One region of the Shewanella livingstonensis genome, then DNA from elsewhere that is predicted to be linked to it. Evidence: predicted binding sites of a transcription regulator. Region 1 holds the regulator's gene; each other region holds the start of a gene.

Region 1 (4,840 bases):
ATTGACTCCTAGTTAGAAACCCAGACTTGATAGCAGATCGTCTACTTCATCTTGACCTGTCACCACATCTTCACGCAGCTCAGCATGCATGATGGGACCTTCTGCTTCTATTTTATTATCGTTTATAGTTGGTAATGATTCAGTAGTATGATCACCAAATACCGTTAACATTGAGACCAAATTATTTTCAACTTCACGAACTAAATCAATCACTCGACGGATCATTTGACCAGTTAAATCTTGGAAGTCTTGTGCCATCAAAATTTCGTTTAACAGCTCGCGAAGACGATTAGAATCATTCTCGCTGTGTAACATAAACTGCTGAACATCGTGACAAAGCGATTTAAATTCACCTAATTCGATATCGCGACGCATCAATTTGTCCCACATGGGGGTCATTGATTGTATATTGCTAATGATGGTATCGGCCAAAGGTAGACATTCTTCAACTGCATCCATAGTTTTATTTGCAGCTTGCTCTGTCATATCGATAACATAGTTCAATCTTTCTTTAGCATCAGGTATTTCGGTATTAGCTAATTCAGATAAGCGGTTATCAACTTGAAAATCTTTTAGTGCACTATGGAGTTGTCGAGTTAATTTACCGACTTCTTCAAAAAGCTCGCGCTGCAAAGGCGTTGCAAGCTCTCTGATAACATCATCAGCTTTATCTTGCTGACCTAAAGTAAGCAATTCAACAAGTTCCTGGGCCTGCTCGAGGGAGATTAACCCCGATATTGATGCCTGCATGACTTATCCTTGCTTATGCTAGTCGTTCAAAGATTTTATCTAGCTTTTCTTTTAACGTAGCGGCTGTGAAAGGTTTTACCACATAACCATTTACACCAGCTTGCGCTGCAGCAATAATCTGTTCACGCTTAGCCTCTGCGGTTACCATCAATACAGGTAAATGCTTTAATGAGTCATCAGCACGAATTGCTCTAAGCAAATCAATACCTTGCATTCCTGGCATGTTCCAGTCTGTTACTACAAAATCAAAATCGCCTTTTTGCAACATAGGTAGGGCTGTTGAGCCATCATCTGCTTCTTGGGTATTATTAAATCCCAAATCTCGCAACAAGTTCTTAATGATACGCCTCATTGTTGAAAAATCGTCAACAATAAGAATCTTCATATTCTTGTCCAAGGTTTCCTCCGGTGAGCTGACACTCGTTTGCTCTAATTAGTTATTATTCTTGTGTCCAATGCTTGAGTTTCGCTTTTAATCTGAGCATTGCCTGACTTAATATCTGGCTAACTCGCGATTCACTAACTTCAAGGATGGCACCGATTTCTTTTAAATTTAGCGCCTCATCGTAATATAACGACAACACTAGCGCATCTCTTTCTGGCAATGTCTTAATTGCTTCAACCAATGCAGATTGGAATTGAATTTCAGCAAGTGAGTCAAAGGCCTCATCTGGTGTTTCATTATCTGTGATTAACACATCTTGCGAAACACCAAGATCTTCTATGCCTATGATTTTACCCACAGAAACATCATTTAATATATGATGGTACTCATCGAGTGACATATCAAGCTTTTCAGCAATTTCTGTATCATTAGCATCACGCCCAAATTGCTGCCCTAATTCATCAATCACTTGTGCGACACGACGATTATTGCGATGAACAGAACGAGGAACCCAATCACCACGTCGAATTTCGTCGATCATAGCACCACGGATCCTAATACCAGCAAAGGTTTCAAACTTAGCCCCTTTGCTGTTATCAAATTTAGATGAAGCCTCAAGTAACCCCATCATTCCAGCTTGTAATAAATCATCAAGTTGCACCGATGCAGGTAATCTTGCCAGCATATGATGAGCAATTCTTTTTACCAACGGTGCATACTGTTCAACAATAGACGTTTTGTTATCGAATTGAGTATACGCTGCGGCTTTATTCACCCGTTCTTCCTTCTTGTATCGGCTTACGTTGTACAAGACGTTCAACAAAGAACTCTAAATGACCGCCTGGTTGTTGTGGAACCGGCCAAGTCATAATTTTATTGGCTAATCCATGGAAAGCAATAGCAGAAGGTGATTTAGGAAACGCCTCAACAACTAGCTTTTGCTTACGAACAGCTTTACGTAAATTCTCATCAAACGGTATTGTTGCCACTAGTTCTAAAGCAACATCTAGAAATCTATCCGTCACTTTACTGAGTTTAGCAAATAATTCCATACCTTCTCGTAAACTACGCACCATATTTGCCACAATTTTGAAGTGGAACACGCCATGCTCACGACTTAGGATTTTAATCAATGCATAAGCATCGGTAATCGATGTCGGTTCATCGCATACAACAATTAATACATCTTGTGATGCACGAGAAAAACTCAGCACCATGTCAGATATACCGGCAGCAGTATCGACAATTAAAATATCGAACTGAGTACGCATTTCACTGAATGCACGTATTAACCCTGCATGCTGTGCTGGCGACAACTCAACCATCGCTTGCGAACCTGATGTCGCTGGAACAATGCCAATACCTTTAGGTCCGCGTACTATGATGTCATCTAATTCGGCATCTCCGGACAAAACATGAGATAAATTTTTCTCAGCACGGATCCCGAGCATGACATCGACGTTGGCTAAACCTAAATCAGCATCAAGTACTAATACACGTTTGCCTTTTTCAGCTAATGCAACGGCAGTATTAATTGACACACTCGTTTTACCCACTCCGCCTTTACCACCGGATACGGCAATGACTTTAACTTTATCGTTATTTGGTTGATTCATCATACGTAAACCACTTGCTTGATCCCGAGTCATATCTTTACTCAAATGCATAGGCTGTGTCATTAGACCACACTGTGTCTTGTGACGATTGTTGTTCTGTTTCATTTAACGCCGAGAGTGCCTGCTTAGCCAACTCTAGCGTATCAGCCACTTTCATGTCCTCAGGAACACGTTGGCCGTCAGTAACATAACTTAATGGTAACTCATTTTGAATCAATACGCTCAATGCACCTGCAATTGATATTGATTCATCTAACTTTGTTAAAATTGCACCTGATAATGGAATGCGTTTAAAGTGTTCTACAGCATCTTGTAATACGCGACGTTGGCCGGTCGCAGATAAGACTAAGTAACTCCGAATAGGGATCCTACTATTTGCTGTTAAATTATCAAGTTGCTGATATAGACGCATATCACGTTGTCCCATACCCGCGGTATCAATTAATACTAACTTACGATTTCTAAATTGATAGAGAATTTGTTCTAATTCGGTTAAATCATGTGCTTGCTTGACCGGACAACCCATTATTTTACCGTAAGTGGCTAATTGCTCATAGGCACCAATACGGTAATGATCTGTGGTAATCAAAGCGACCTGCTCTGGGCCGTGATGGGCAGCAAATCGGGCGGCAATTTTGGCTAAAGACGTTGTTTTACCTACACCAGTAGGTCCCACAAATGCCACAACACCACCACGTTTAACAATATCATCACCTTGATTGTCAAGTAAGTTAGCTAAACTTTGCGGTAATGCACGCACCAAATCTGCAGGCGTATAGTGCTGGCTTAATCCAGCCAGTTTAGCAGCTACTACCGGAGAAAACTCTGCCGCAATCAATTTACTTTCAAGCATTGCACCAACAGGATCGGTACGTTTTTTCTGGTCCTTCATCAAAGATGATACTTGATGAGTCAATAAGCTTCGTAGTGAAGCCATCTCTTCACGCAATGCATCCATATCGGCAGATTGGTTTTTATTAGTTTTTTTAGCTTGTTCAGGAGCCATTTGCGATTGAGAAGTTGATGCTGGTTTGGCCGATTTAGCACCTTGTAATTGGCGCGCCCATTCTGGTAACTCAGGTTCGTCTTGACGCACAGACATTTGTTGCTTCATGCGGTTATGTTGCTTTTCAAGCAATGCCTGTAAAGAATCAGCCGCCGGAGGTGGATTAACCTTAGATTGGACTTTCATCGCAGGCTTGGTACCCAGTGAGACTTGGTCGTCACTGACATCCATAAAACTGGTCGTTGGTGCTTGTGATGCAATAGCGGCTTTAGGCTCGTCATAATCCACAGCAGCAACAATTTCAATTCCGCCGGTGACTTTTTTATTTGACATAATGACAGCGTCAGAACCTAAGGTTTCTTTTACCTGAGCCAATGCCGCGCGCATATCTTTGGCAAAAAATCGTTTAATTTTCACTTACGCACCTCTATAAACTGACGTTATCACTATTGGCCCACAGCAGAAACAATTCTAATCTGTTTCTCGTCTGGTATTTCTTGATAAGAAATCACTCGTAAATTTGGAATAGTGTATTTAACAAATCGTGACAGCGTTGACCTTAGCATACCAGATGTCAATAAAATGGCTGGTTGCCCTACCATTTCTTGCTTCTGTGCAGCGTCCAATAAAGACTGCTGCATACGTTCTGCAAGGCCCGGTTCAATATTAGGTCCTTCGCCGCCGGTAGCCTGCATAGACTTATGCAACATCTGTTCCAACTCTGGCGCCAATGTAATGACAGGGATTTCAAGTTCTGGACCCGAGATTTCTTGTACTATCATGCGTTTTAGCGCTATACGCACTGCTGCAGTTAATACTTCAGTGTCATTACTCTTGGTACCATATTCTAACAATGTCTGCACTATGGTGCGTAGATCACGAACTGAAACACCTTCGTTGAGTAAGTTTTGCATCACTTTAACGACCGTTCCTAGCTGCATCACATCAGGTACAAAACCATCAACTAATTTAGGCGAGTTCTTGGCAAGCATATCAATTAACTGCTGCACTTCTTCATAACCTAATAGTTTTGCCGCATTATTAGTAAGTAACTGGCTTATGTGAGTGGCTACAACCGTTGCG
Region 2 (4,840 bases), 1.5 Mb from region 1:
ATACCTCAGTTATCCCTAGTTCTTATGCTTGACTTCCTTCCTTAAATTTGTTGATTGCAAATTGTTTAGCCCACTTGGATTAAGTGGGTTTTTTTTGTCTTTTTTTCAGCAGATTAATACCATGTGGTCTCACAAACGCACCCAAGAGCCTTAAGTTTTCAAATTTAAGGATTTAGATAAACGCTAATAGAGACGTTTAAAACAATTACCAAACAATAGAAACACTTATTGTACTTTATATGCTGGAGTCTTAGGGCCCTGATTAGTTTGCTAATGAGTGTTGATGTTATCTGACCCAAGTTGATAACGTCCAGGTTAGATAATATTGATGGGAATAATGTCTCAACTTAAATGAATGGTTTACCGTTGATTAATTTAATCACTCGTTCATCCAAATCCAATAACTTATTTGCCCTGACAGTAACAAGAAACAAACGGTTAATAGATGGACTTTCTGTCACAAGATTATGTCAGTGGCGACCTGGTGTCTTATGAAGCAAGTACTCTAGTATGAGTGAACTTTACGACAACACTCTAATTGATGTTTATATAGGCTTAGTTATTTTAATCACAACTCGGCGGTTCATTTTGCGTTCTTCGGCAAGATCATTACCAGTAACATGGCGTTTTTCACCATGACCAGATGTGTGAATGCGATCTTTAGGGATACCACTAGCAATTAAAATATCTTTCACTGAGTCGGCCCGTTTATCAGACATCTTTTGATTAACTGAACGTCCACCGTAACTGTCGGTGTAAGCATCAATAAGAACGAGTTCAACTTCAGGATCATATGATAAATAACGCTGTATTTTTTGTAACTGTTGAGTGGAGAAGCGAGTCAACTCTACTCCGCCCTCTTGATAATTTAATACCGTAAACGCAATATCATCAAAACTGTATGGCAACAAATTAGCTAAACAAGAACGAAACTCACGATATTTACCACCAAAATTAGCTGACGATAATCCAACTGCAATCTTGGCATCGTGATTATACCAATCAGCGTAATAAAACGTCGGCTCCATTCCTTGACTCAGTTCATTCAACATAGACCAAGCTGCTTTTTTGGGTACTTCACCATTAAACTGCTTATTATAAGTCAATGTTGTAATTTCTTTAGAGTTATGACCAGGACGCCAGCTAGGAGCTCGGCTAATTAATGTTGCTTTAGTGACGGCATCAGGTTTAAGCCACATATCTAAAGTGAAATTTAAATTTAAATTTTTACCCGCTTTACTGGTAAACACCGCACGGCCATAGTCAGGAATATCATGTTCAAGGCGACATTCGATAGGATTGTTCTCCCCAAGACGCCATGCCGAGTTTTCAAGTGACGCAACATAATGCCTCAAATCAGCGTTAGCCGTTGAGCAAATACACAAACTTGTGAGTACGATTAGTTTTCGCCACATAAAAACACCCTTTATACTTGATTACATTGTTTGTATCGGCCATAAAGTCAGTTCCTTTAGCAAACAATCGAGTTTAAACGATGATAAAAACTACAATCAAACATGACACTGCGCTTGAGTTTGCGCATAATACTCGGCCTATATCATTTGCACCGATGAATGATAGCTATTGAGGATAAAGACTGTAATGACTGATATTTGCGACGCTAACAAGTTTAAACACCGCTTTCGTGGTTATTTTCCTGTGGTTATCGATGTCGAAACTGCGGGTTTTAATGCCAATACAGATGCGTTGCTTGAAATTGCCGTCAGCTTATTAAAAATGAATAGTGATGGTGTCATTGAACTTGATAGAACTCTTCATTTTAATATTGAACCTTTTGAAGGCGCTAACTTAGAACCTGAATCCTTAGCATTTAATGGTATAGATCCAACCAACCCGCTTCGTGGTGCTGTAGATGAAAAAGTCGCTTTTTTAGAAATTTTTAAAGAAGTTAAAAAAGCTCAAAAGGCAGCTGATTGTCATCGTTGTATTATTGTCGCGCATAACGCTGCTTTTGACTTAGGATTTATTAACAAGGCTATTGAACGAAATAGTTTAAAACGTTCTCCTTTTCATCCTTTTGCAAGCTTTGATACTGCGACTCTCGCCGGTCTAGCTATTGGTCACACAGTCCTAGCTAAAGCCTGCAAAATGGCAGGGATCGATTTTGATAATAAAGAAGCACATTCAGCATTATATGATACAGAACGAACCGCCGAATTATTTTGCTACATTGTAAACCGCTGGAAAGCACTGGGCGGTTGGCCTCTAGCAGCGGTTGAAGATAAGACTGATCCAGCCAGCGAATAGTGATATTAAGCCACTTTTTACTCGTCACTTTGTACCCCAAACGAGTTATCTATAAACTTTGATAAACAAATCATTAATTTTTCCCCATAAAAAAAGCTGCCGAAGCAGCTTTTTTATGGGCTCAAATTCGCTAGATTATAGCTTGTCAGAGTTATCTTTTAAGTATGCAGCAACACCTTCAGTGCTAGCCGTCATGCCTTTCTCACCTTTTGACCAGCCAGCTGGACAAACTTCACCGTGCTCTTCATGGAACTGAAGTGCGTCAATCATACGGATCATTTCGTCAACGTTACGCCCTAGTGGTAAATCGTTAACCACCTGGTGACGAACTTGACCTTCTTTGTCTACTAAGAAAGAACCACGGAAAGCCACACCCGCTTCTGGATGCTCTACGTCATATGCTTTACAAATCTCGTGTTTAACATCAGCAACTAAAGTGTACTTAACTTGGCCAATACCACCTTTGTCTACTGGAGTGTTACGCCATGCGTTATGAGTAAACTGTGAATCAATAGAAACACCAATCACTTCAACACCACGTTTAGTGAACTCTTCCATACGGTGATCAAAAGCAATTAGCTCTGATGGGCATACAAAAGTGAAATCTAGTGGATAGAAGAAAATAACTGCAGGCTTACCTTTAATTGCGGTAGCAAGGTTAAATGTGTCAACAATTTCACCAGAACCAAGAACGGCTGCTGCTGTAAAATCTGGGGCTGGACGGCCTACTAATACGCTCATTATCTATCTCCATTTAATGGCTAAAACACTCAACAACGGTATACGCTTATCACAAAATGGTGACCCATCAAGCAAATACTCAACCGTTGGGACTTATATCAGCTGTATACCATACATCTAATTTAACTGACTTATAAGTCATTTCAAACGAAAATTGGTTTACCTGCTGAAAAATAAAACATGATGACCTACTTAATAATAAGTTTCCAATATTACAAAATGATTTGATGAGATGATTTAGCTAAACGTTATTCAACATGACATGCTAAACGATAAGCAATATTGATATAAAAACCTACATAAACAGCTAAAAAAACCGATATGAGCTGGACAAATAGACCATAGGCAGTCAAGAATAGCCGCCTCACTTATTTTTAAGAAAAATGATTATGAATGCGGTTGTCATCGCGGTTTGCTTAATGTTGTTTTTAAGCTTTATTCGAATTAACGTAGTGGTATCGTTAACCATTAGTGCTGTTGTGGCAGGTTTAGTCGGTGGATTAGATATTCATCAAACAATAGCCGCTTTTAATGACGGCCTAGGCGGCGGTGCTCAAATCGCATTAAGTTATGCATTGTTAGGTGCATTTGCAGCAGCCTTGTCACATTCTGGTCTAACGACGTTAATTTCTCACTCCATTATTAAAAAGCTCGGTAAAGAGCCTAATAGTGGTAATACTCAAGTGGTACGCTGGTTGTTATTGGTCACGATATTATTGATGGCCGTTTCATCACAAAACATTTTGCCTATTCACATCGCCTTTATCCCTATTCTTATTCCACCATTATTACATGTTATTTCTAAGCTACATATCGACCGTCGCCTTATCGCCTGTATTTTAACATTCGGCCTGGTCACCACTTACATGATCCTACCTATCGGTTTTGGCGGAATTTTTCTTAATGATATTCTATTGGCAAATTTAAACACCAATGGCTTAAATGCGATAGCCGAACAAATTCCTAAAGCGATGTTACTCCCAGCTATGGGCATGGTTGTTGGTTTACTCACTGCAATATTTATCAGTTACCGAAAACCCAGAGAATACATGATTGAACAGCCTGTGGTCAGTGATAGTATTTCTACTACCATCAGCCGGAAAAGTTTGTTCGTGTCGCTATCAGCCATCGTGGCGACCTTAATTGTTCAATTACAAACTGACTCGATGATTTTTGGCGCATTGAGTGGATTTATTATTTTCCGTTTTTCTGGGATTATTAAACACGAAGTCAGCAAAGACTTGTTTAATCAAGGCGTACACATGATGGCCAATATTGGCTTTATTATGATTGCAGCAGCAGGCTTTGCAGCAGTAGTGAAGTCAACTGGCGAAGTTGGCACACTGGTAACCTCTTTAGGCGATATTATTGGTGACAACAAAGCCTTAGCGGCACTATTGATGTTGATTGTCGGGTTATTGATCACCATGGGCATAGGATCTTCTTTTTCAACTATTCCAATTATCGCGACCATTTATGTACCGTTAGCACTCAGCTTTGGTTTTTCAGTTGCGGCTACTATTGCTCTCGTCGGCACAGCAGCTGCGCTTGGTGATGCGGGGTCACCAGCATCAGACTCTACGTTGGGTCCCACAGCAGGCCTAAACGCAGATGGGCAGCATGACCATATTCGTGACAGTGTGATCCCAACATTTGTTCACTACAACATCCCATTACTTATTTTTGGTTGGATTGCGGCAATGGTGTTGTAGTACAACACAATAAAAAAGGGAGCCTAAAGGCTCCCTTTTTTATGTCTTTTTATTCGGGAAATGAATTACTTAGTACCGAATATCTTATCACCAGCATCACCTAAACCAGGTAAAATATA
Region 3 (4,840 bases), 1.0 Mb from region 1:
ATGTAAACCCGTTAATGAACAATTCCATGCTAATCGTTCTAATTCCGCTTTGTGTAAATATTCAGCCGAATTATCATAACTGGACACTAGCGCATAATGTTTGCCTTGTTCTGTTACAAACGGCGTAACATGATAATTCAACCAATATTCACTGCCATCAACCCGCGCCAGTTTAAGATCACCTTTGACAATCTCACTGTTACGTAACTTGTTAATGATATGGTCAAGTAATTGTGGCGTATTTCTAAATATATCGAGCTTTGAAGCACTGTGGTGCTCAACCGTAGCACGAGGTAATCCGGTCATTTTTTCATGAGCACTGTTAACATATTCAATAATACGACTATCGGTATTGACCAGCATAACTACATGCTCTGATTGCTCAGTAGCATTTCTTAACAAATAAATTTGTTCATTACGATCATAGGTATCACGTGTTGCTAGCGCTAACGCTAACTGATCTGCACATTGAATCGCAAATTGAACATCGGATTTTATCCAATTGACTTCTTCGCACGTTTCTACCGACAAAACACCCTCTATATGACCATTAATTCTGATGGCAATATCGATGCTGGTAGTAATGTTATGGTATTGATAATAATCAGAAAATGTTTCTACAAGATTTATGTGCGGGTTGTCGCTGGATAAAATATATCGATGGGAACGTAATTCATTGAAATATTGAGGATCAACGGTAATTTGTCTCAAATGAGATAAATAACTCAACTTATCGTCAATGTTACTGGCAACTAAGCTGTGTTCACAAATAAAATTGTCAGCCGCAGCAAAACTATCATTGTCGATTTTATGTCTCAATGACCAAACAGATACAAATGATGCCTCAAAATATTCTCGCAGCAGTTGGCATACCAACTCTGCAGTTTTGACGAAATCACCTTGTTGTTTAGCACTGGAATTTACAATTAATTCCAATAAGTGCTGTTGCTCTTTTCGATTCATTTAAATCCCGAAAAATGGCTTCATCACCCTAATTCTTTAATATTATTGACTGATTACACTTGTTATTATGGGTGCTAAATTTCAGAGTATTAGTCAAAATATTACAGTAATACATAGGGAGTAAAACTCGAGTTAAAGGCATTGTGCATATTTAATTAACATAAGCTACTATACCTTTGGTTAAGTAAAGCAGAGTACACGCGATACTCAAAAACAGCAATCCTTTGGTAGTACATTGTTACGCTTTATTAAGATAATTTACTGACTATGCTCAATAGCATAAAAATGTTTATCAACAAGCACATGAAACATTGTTATTTGCATAACATTGGGTACAAATTTACAGTTGATTTTCAAGTTGAAAAATCATCTTCTCCACACTAAAAGCAAACTCAAGTTGTAACGAGATACTGTTATCGACATTTTTAATATCCGCTTTAGTATCAGTAAATCGTTGTTGTGCTATTTGCTGCATCGTTTGAGCTTGCAATAATGCATTATCACCGATGAAACTGAGCACTAATAAGGTATCTTCTGCTTCAACAACAGCACCAATATCGACATAACTACCGCAATCGGTACAACTGTCACTAACATGGCCTTGTTGCTGCTTTATTTGTTTAATCATTACTTCACCCTATTCGTTTATTCACTGTTATTTGCAAATATATCGCAGTTTAGGGAAGCTTTTATTTGCCATGCTCACAAATATCAAAAATTTCTACGTGGCTGTAGTATGCCCAGTGCACCAATCTAAGGCGTTAAGCCAGTTGTAACGATAACGTGTTTGAAATCTTACGCTGGGTGCTAAGTTGATCTAAAAAATGCATGTCTTCTATTGGTGTATGTTGTTGATATGCATTAATAGCTTTATTTTTAGTTAGATAATCACAGTTGCTTAATACTTCGACCATTGCATCAGATTGAGAGCCCCGAATTACTAGCGCTTCTGGTGTTAATGCTTGCTGAAGTTGAAACTGTCTTGCCCCGCATTGCTGAAACACTATCGCATTATCAATAGTATTTGGGTGAACAGAAATATCATCTACTAATAATTGCGGTTGTGGTAAAGCAAATTTATTACGCAACTTTTGCGTGCTATCAACATCATTCTCTAATTGAAATTGAGCCATATCGCGAGCATCAACTGACAACATAGCCAATAGCAAGCCAAATTCACCGCGACGATTGTGTTCAATCGCGACGTTTAATCGGCTCCCTATTTGTAACTCATTGACTAATGTTGACTCAATTTGCATATAAAAACATCACTACTACTGCTCGATGCTATTTTATCGACCAAACAGTCATAAACTTTAGTAATTTATTCAATTTTACACTTTACATACAAAAGGTTTCTGACTACTATGGCGACCGCAATTGAGGAGGGGTTCCCGAGTGGCCAAAGGGATCAGACTGTAAATCTGACGGCTCAGCCTTCGAAGGTTCGAATCCTTCTCCCTCCACCATTTGCGGTGTTGTAAAATGTAAGAACTAAAATGTAAGTTGTTAAGCGTTAAAGTTGTACCGAGTTAGAATGTAAAGAGATAGTAAGAAAAAAGAAAATATGTGGAGGGGTTCCCGAGTGGCCAAAGGGATCAGACTGTAAATCTGACGGCTCAGCCTTCGAAGGTTCGAATCCTTCTCCCTCCACCATCTTTCTTTTATTCATATCTATCTTGCTGTGGAGGGGTTCCCGAGTGGCCAAAGGGATCAGACTGTAAATCTGACGGCTCAGCCTTCGAAGGTTCGAATCCTTCTCCCTCCACCATTTTACATCTTGATTTACTAAGCTTATCGCCTACTAATTCTACTAACAGCATTGCCATATTATCTTGCTAAATATCATCAATCCATTCGTTATTGTCATTAATCCAGCCTACTTATCACTTCTTATTTTCACATTGCTTGTACAAATACTGTAATGCTATCTGCTAATATAAATTAATTTTTCTTTCCCCATCAACATCTAATAATAATTATCTCTCGATGTCGATTAACACTACTTTTAATCTGACATTTTAGTTATTATTTATTCCTTTTCGGAATAACGGATGTTATTGCATGTCATCTACTTGGGTCAATCAGGCCATCGCAAAAATTGAAGCCGATTATCAACGGTCTGCAGATACCCATCTTATAAAATTAGATCTTCCACAACTTGACGGAATAGACATTTATTTAAAAGATGAGAGTACTCATCCTACTGGTAGCTTAAAACATCGCTTGGCTCGGTCATTATTTCTGTATGCGCTGTGTAATGCCTGGATTAAAAAAGATACCCCAATTATTGAGTCTTCATCTGGTAGTACCGCGGTTTCTGAAGCCTATTTTGCTCGATTACTCGGATTACCTTTTATTGCTGTAATGCCAAAGACCACTGCAAAAAAGAAAATTCAACAAATTGAGTTTTATGGTGCTAGATGTCATTTTGTCGATAATGGCAGCCAAATGTATGCAGAGTCGGAAAGATTAGCTGTTGAGTTGCAAGGTCATTATATGGACCAATTCACTTATGCAGAGCGCGCCACCGATTGGCGTGGTAATAACAACATTGCTGATTCTATTTTTAGCCAAATGGAGAAAGAGCCCCACCCTATTCCGAGTTGGATTGTCATGAGCCCAGGTACCGGTGGCACAAGTGCGACTATTGGGCGTTATATTCGCTATCAACAACAAAAAACTCAGCTATGCGTTGTTGATCCTGAAAACTCAGTATTCTATGATTATTTTCACAGCGGTGATGCTACCCTTGTGAGCGATAAAAGCAGTAAAATTGAAGGCATTGGTCGCCCCCGAGTTGAGCCGTCCTTTATTGCAGGGGTGGTAGATAGCATGCTTAAAATTCCTGATGCAGCCTCAATCGCAACAATACAATGGTTAGAGCTACTATTGGGTCGTAAAACGGGCGCATCAACAGGTACAAATCTGTATGGCGTTTTGTTGCTGGCAACACAAATGCGCCAAGCGGGTGAAACAGGCTCAATTGTGACCTTGATTTGTGATGCAGGTGAACGTTATTTAGACACTTATTATAATCCAGAATGGATAAAAAATAATATTGGTTGTTTCGAGCACTATCGAGAAAAACTCGTCGCGTTTAATCAATCAGGTTTACTGCGTTAACCTGTTGAAATTAAAAAGCCGTTGAATATCGATTCAACGGCTTTTTTTGTCTCGTAAAAACAAGTGGTAATAATGAACTGAAAAAACTTTTTAATCTATATTCAGATACTTATGTGTTTGTATCGATAAACGCCAATTACGGCTAATACACACCTTCATGGCGAGCTCTGTTGCACGCGCCTTTTGGCTGATCGGTTGCAAACAGATGGTTTTATCGCTGATATCAATATTGAGTAATAATTTATCTAATTCATCAATATGGTGTTCTGTGGCGATAGGATGTTTAATTTCATTAGCACGGTTTAACGCTTGTTCAAGTACTTTGTAGCCACCTTTCATATTAATTTTAGGTGATACAGTAACCCATACATCTGGATGGCATTTCACTTCAAACGTACCGCTTGTTTCAATTTGAACTTGGTAACCCGCCTTAATAAAATCGGTGGTTAACTCGGTTAAATCATACAAGCAAGGTTCACCACCGGTTAATACTATGTGCTTTGCGGTAAAGCCCTTACCAGCAAACGCTTGCAATAAAGTCTGTCCATTATGATCAGCCCATCGTCCTATAGTGCCATCGACTTGAATAACTTGCTCTGCAGTCACTTTATTCTCAGGTAACACATCCCACGTTTGCTTAGTATCACACCATGCACAACCCACAGGGCAGCCCTGCAAGCGAACAAACAGTGCAGGAACACCAGTATATGAGCCCTCACCTTGTATGGTTTCAAATACTTCGTTAACGGGA
Region 4 (4,840 bases), 2.4 Mb from region 1:
ATTAAGCGAGAGAAATCTGATGTTAACACCACGTCAGCAGGAGATAAGCGACCTTCTCGTGCCATACGTTCTGCTATACCATCTTTAGCAAATACAATATTAACGTCAACACCACTTTGTTCGGTAAATTTTTCCAGAATAGGTTCAATCAGAAAGGCTTGGCGATAAGAATAAACCGTTAGTGCATCTGCTGCAGTGACAGAAGAAGCCACACAAGCCAAACTTAATAATGCGACACTTTTTAGCAATTTCATTAATCTACGCTCCCTAATTGAAACAATATTCCGCCGCCACCGACGCAATTGATAATAGTTATCAATTGCGATAGGGTAAGTGATCATATCAAAAGGAGCAAGTGCTGTTTTATTTGCAACGCTAAAGACGTAATACTTAACGTAGCCATTAGCATATTGTCAGTCAATGTGGCGAGCTGGCGCAACCATTGCTGTATTGCGATTCACTAGGCTATTACCAGTATTTTTCAACGGTTATTTGCCCAGGTGCTCGTCGAAGGTTTTTTACCAAGCCTTTTTCGACTAACGCTGTTTGAGCATCCGTTATCATCCCTGGATTACCACAGATCATGACTTGGGAATGTTCGGCATTAATCCCTAACCCCGCCTTCTGTTCAATTAATCCACTGCTAATACCGTCAGGAATACGACATGATAAACCTTCGGGATAATCTTCACGGGTCACAATCGGAATAAATACAAACTGCTGTGGATGTTGTTCAATAAACTGCTTAATCGTGTCCAAATAAGCAAGATCTTCGCCAAGACGGACACCATAAACGAGTACAACCTTTTCAAAACGTTGCCAAGGCTCATCGGTTGCCAACATAGAGATAAAAGGGCCAACTGCAGTGCCAGTAGCAAAGAACCACAAATGCTTACCCTGCAATGCACCTTTGGGCACTTCATCTAGGGTCATAAACCCTGCTGCTTTGGGCGTTACTTCAATGCTGTCCCCTGGGTTTAATGCTTTTAAATCTGGAGATAACTGTCCATCCTCAACCGCCACAGCTAATACTTCTACATAGTCGCAACCTGGCGGATTAACCAATGAGTATGCTCTAGCAACACGCTTGTCATCTCGCATCTGACTGAGCTTAATAAACTGACCTGCGATAAAAGGTTCAACATCGGTTTTGATACGTAATGAAAATAATTTTTCATTCCAATCAATACGTTCAATTACTTTACCCGTTGTCCACATAGTCACTATCCTTTCACTGAAAGCCAATCTCAATCATAAAAGACTAAGTAGCTTGAGTCACGCTTTGTGATTCATCTTTAGGTAACTTATCTTGCCTAAATTGCGCTAATCCTTGCTGTATCAACTCGTATGTTTTATCAACACCAGCAGCAATATCACCCTCTAATACTTTTAAACCCGACAATATATCGCTAGCCTCTTTAAAACCTTGATCAATGGCGCCGCCAATTTTCAACATAAAACTATCGACTTGTTCATCTAGCCCCATAGATTTATTTTGTTGTTGATGAGTAGAGAAAAACTTTGTTGCAAAGCTAACAATACGATCTGCAGTTGCTTCAGGTGAGTAATCAACCCCGCTATCAACACTCTTTTGAACCGAGTTTTCTCCCAGAGTAGGTGCAAGTTCTTCGTTAATGGCTTCAATCGCAGCGCGATAAAGTAATGCCATTGATTTGTCGCCAGCAGCAATACTCACTTCTTCTTGTGCAGCCAGAATAGTATTGTTCATCATTTGACGGCTAAGTTGGCTGATAGATACTTTAGTTGAGCTATTCACTGCTGAGCTCGTATTATTAGCCCCTGTTTGAGTTGATGAATTGGCTGCACTAATTGAATCGCCTTTGTTTTCTCGGGCGGTGGTCACATTAGGTGAAATGGCACTTTTAATATCCATAATAATTTCTTATTTAAAATGATAGATAGCCTAATTATCGACCAAAAAATGAATAGCTGAAGTCGTAACCGATAAATATCGCATTGACATCCTCACAAGCGTATCCGTAAATGAGCTACAACGACTAAAGAAAATCGTTTTATAGCAAGGCCAAAAATTTAACGATATAGTTAACCCGTATTTGATATTGCTAATACGCCTAGTTTATAAGATTACTTTACTATTGTTACCGGTATTGCTGTGACTAGATTATTCGCAATGAACCAAGCGTACTACATTCAATTTAAGGAGAAGAATATGCCGCAACAACATTGGTTTATGTGGGGGATAGATATTTTCTCTGGACTTTTCTTAGTATTGTTTTGGTTATTACTGATTGCAGTAATCTACATGTTTATTGCGGATAAATTACAAACTAAACAAGCCATTCGGCACAATTACCCGGTTATTGGTCGATTTAGATATATATTTGAGAAACAAGGTGAGTTTTTTAGACAATACTTTTTTTCTCAAGACCGCGAAGAGCTGCCGTTTAACCGTGCCGAGCGCAGTTGGGTATATCGCGCCGCCAAAAATGTAGACCGTACAATTGCATTTGGCTCAACACAAGTGTTAGATAAACCCGGTGCTGTGATGTTCATGAACTCAGTCTTTCCGGTTAGTGATTATGACACCCACAACATCATCGCTGTCACCATAGGTAGCAATTGCAAACATCCTTATACAACCGACAAAATTTGTCATATTTCAGCGATGAGCTTTGGTGCATTATCTCGCCCAGCAGTCACGGCGTTATCTCATGGCGCAGCCAAAGCCGGTTGTTGGCTTAACACTGGTGAAGGTGGATTAAGTCCGTATCATCTTAAAGGCCATTGTGACTTAGTGTTTCAGATAGGTACCGCCAAATACGGTGTGCGAAACGAGCAAGGTCATTTAGACCCACAAAAACTCATCGATATAGCAGCCCATCCTGAAGTTAAAATGTTTGAAATTAAGTTAAGTCAAGGTGCTAAGCCCGGTAAGGGAGGCATTTTACCCGCGGTAAAAGTGACCGAAGAAATTGCAGCCATTCGCGGGATCCCAGCGGGGCAAGACTCTATTAGCCCTAACGGCCATGTTGAATTACATAATGTTGCTGACATTGTCGATATGATAAATCAGGTAAGAGATATTACCGGCAAACCAACTGGCATTAAGGCAGTATTGGGCGATATGTCTTGGGTAACTGAATTTTTAGATGAAATTGAGCGCCGTGGAATTGAACATGCACCAGATTTTTTTACTTTAGACAGTTCAGATGGCGGTACAGGTGCGGCGCCTCAAGCCTTGATGGATAACGTAGGTTTACCATTACGCCAAAGCTTACCTTTATTGGTTGATTTACTTAATGAACGCGGTTTTAAGCAACGAATTAAGGTTATCGCAACAGGTAAAATGATCATGCCTTCTTATGTCGCATGGGCATTAGCCACTGGAGCAGACTTTATCGCTTCTGCTCGCGGTAATATGTTTGCTTTAGGCTGCATTCAATCGCTGCAGTGCAATAAAGACACCTGCCCAACCGGTATCACTACCCATAATACCCGTCTACAAAAAGGCTTAGATCCTAAGGATAAATCTGCGCGAGTCGCAAACTATAATCATTTTTTACATTACGATTTAACCATGATCGCACATTCTTGCGGCGTAACGGACCCCAGATACCTAACCCGCCATCATGCCCGAATAGTGCAGTCGTCTGGGGTCGCAGTGACGTTAGACAAACATTACCGCCATATGCAGTAAGATGAAAGCCTGCACCCTCAGTTAATAACTGGGGGTGCGCTTGGAGGATTACTTTGCCGAAAATTATAAAAGGTGTACAACATAAGTGATATCGGTCACAATAAGCGGTCTTATCGTGATTTTAAAGGGACATCAATCCAGAGGGTTTCGTGTTGAATATAAAAACGACTGCAGCAGATTTAAACACCAAAGGCTTGAGTTTAAGCTGTAAAAACTGTAATCGAATGACAGAGATCGAAGGTGAATTAGTGTGTTTTGAGCAAGGTAAAATTAAACGCTTAACACTCGACCCGTCTCCAGCTGCACTGATAAAAATGGTGTGCATAGGTTGGCAGAAAAAGTAAGTCATCGACAATCAAGAATAGTACTCATCAACACAAATCAACTCACTCTATCACTATCTTCTTCCAAGTGTTTAATCTGGCAAACAAGCCTAATTTAGCGATTAATGCCATTTGAGCATTCAAAGAGATCCGCTGATAACAATTCTTCAGCATCATGTATGCCAATCGATAGAACAGCGTGAGTTGATTAAACAGAATTAAACGAGAGAAATGTGTCCAATATAAGGTCATTTAATTAGATTAGATTAAACAGCACTCTCATCGAGTTCGCTGTCCATCGCTTTAGCTAAGGTCACTCCGCGAGTCGTCACTCTTAAACCTGCACGCAAATCGTTGTATACTATTTTAATAGCGTCATCAGACATATTACGCGTTTTTAGCATTGCCATAATAGCAAACCAATCGGTAGTCACTTGATGTTGAGTGCCTTCTAGCGCCGCAATTAACGCAATATTATGCACAAGTCACCTCTATACACGAATTCGCACCTTTTATAAAATCCAATTGATTGAAAAATAAAGTTATCTGAGATAAGTCATCCACATATTACGCTATAGATTAACGAGGTTGATCACTATCGTCAAAAAATTCATTGACCATACATGTAACAAGACCATTTATACACATTTAGAGCTCTTAAAGTATGCAATTATAGGGTGTTTACACTTTAAGAGGTTATTTATACTCAGCCTAACGGCTTTGCTCATGATAACCGTCACCCAACACGCGGTAATAATAAACATCTATTAAGAGTATTTTACCCTACAACATCATAAAGCAATATGCGTTTGCCTGCACTTAACCCGTGGGTAGGTTT

Evidence for each region. Region 1 encodes FliA, which starts transcription of late flagellar genes. Its sites were predicted from a motif close to CTAAAGNTNNNNNNNNNNNNGCCGATA; they were not measured.
Region 2: the regulator FliA is predicted to act here: its motif matches at 1,449-1,475, upstream of EGC82_RS14015 (flagellar protein MotY).
Region 3: the regulator FliA is predicted to act here: its motif matches at 2,257-2,283, upstream of EGC82_RS12155 (VC2046/SO_2500 family protein).
Region 4: the regulator FliA is predicted to act here: its motif matches at 1,930-1,956, upstream of EGC82_RS18430 (DUF5610 domain-containing protein).

What each region holds. Positions count from the first base shown of each region.
Region 1 covers NZ_CP034015.1:1,781,952-1,786,791, reverse strand. Annotated here, with positions in the region: gene EGC82_RS07770 (protein phosphatase CheZ) at 13-750, opposite strand; gene cheY (chemotaxis response regulator CheY) at 764-1,147, opposite strand; gene EGC82_RS07760 (RNA polymerase sigma factor FliA) at 1,191-1,910, opposite strand; gene EGC82_RS07755 (MinD/ParA family protein) at 1,903-2,784, opposite strand; gene flhF (flagellar biosynthesis GTPase FlhF) at 2,789-4,174, opposite strand; gene flhA (flagellar biosynthesis protein FlhA) at 4,204-4,840, opposite strand, start outside.
Region 2 covers NZ_CP034015.1:3,236,990-3,241,829, forward strand. Annotated here, with positions in the region: gene EGC82_RS14015 (flagellar protein MotY) at 546-1,415, opposite strand; gene rnt (ribonuclease T) at 1,603-2,268, shown strand; gene EGC82_RS14025 (peroxiredoxin) at 2,404-3,009, opposite strand; gene EGC82_RS14030 (Na+/H+ antiporter family protein) at 3,399-4,721, shown strand; gene upp (uracil phosphoribosyltransferase) at 4,787-4,840, opposite strand, start outside.
Region 3 covers NZ_CP034015.1:2,825,864-2,830,703, forward strand. Annotated here, with positions in the region: gene EGC82_RS12145 (sensor domain-containing phosphodiesterase) at 1-963, opposite strand, end outside; gene EGC82_RS12150 (DUF406 family protein) at 1,304-1,591, opposite strand; gene EGC82_RS12155 (VC2046/SO_2500 family protein) at 1,725-2,222, opposite strand; tRNA gene EGC82_RS12160 (tRNA-Tyr) at 2,348-2,432, shown strand; tRNA gene EGC82_RS12165 (tRNA-Tyr) at 2,535-2,619, shown strand; tRNA gene EGC82_RS12170 (tRNA-Tyr) at 2,650-2,734, shown strand; gene EGC82_RS12175 (PLP-dependent cysteine synthase family protein) at 3,028-4,089, shown strand; gene queE (7-carboxy-7-deazaguanine synthase QueE) at 4,180-4,840, opposite strand, start outside.
Region 4 covers NZ_CP034015.1:4,242,741-4,247,580, forward strand. Annotated here, with positions in the region: gene EGC82_RS18420 (Fe(3+) ABC transporter substrate-binding protein) at 1-254, opposite strand, end outside; gene EGC82_RS18425 (ferredoxin--NADP reductase) at 469-1,218, opposite strand; gene EGC82_RS18430 (DUF5610 domain-containing protein) at 1,262-1,894, opposite strand; gene EGC82_RS18435 (FMN-binding glutamate synthase family protein) at 2,192-3,679, shown strand; gene EGC82_RS18440 (hypothetical protein) at 3,832-4,023, shown strand; gene EGC82_RS18445 (hypothetical protein) at 4,269-4,484, opposite strand; gene EGC82_RS18450 (ABCB family ABC transporter ATP-binding protein/permease) at 4,822-4,840, opposite strand, start outside.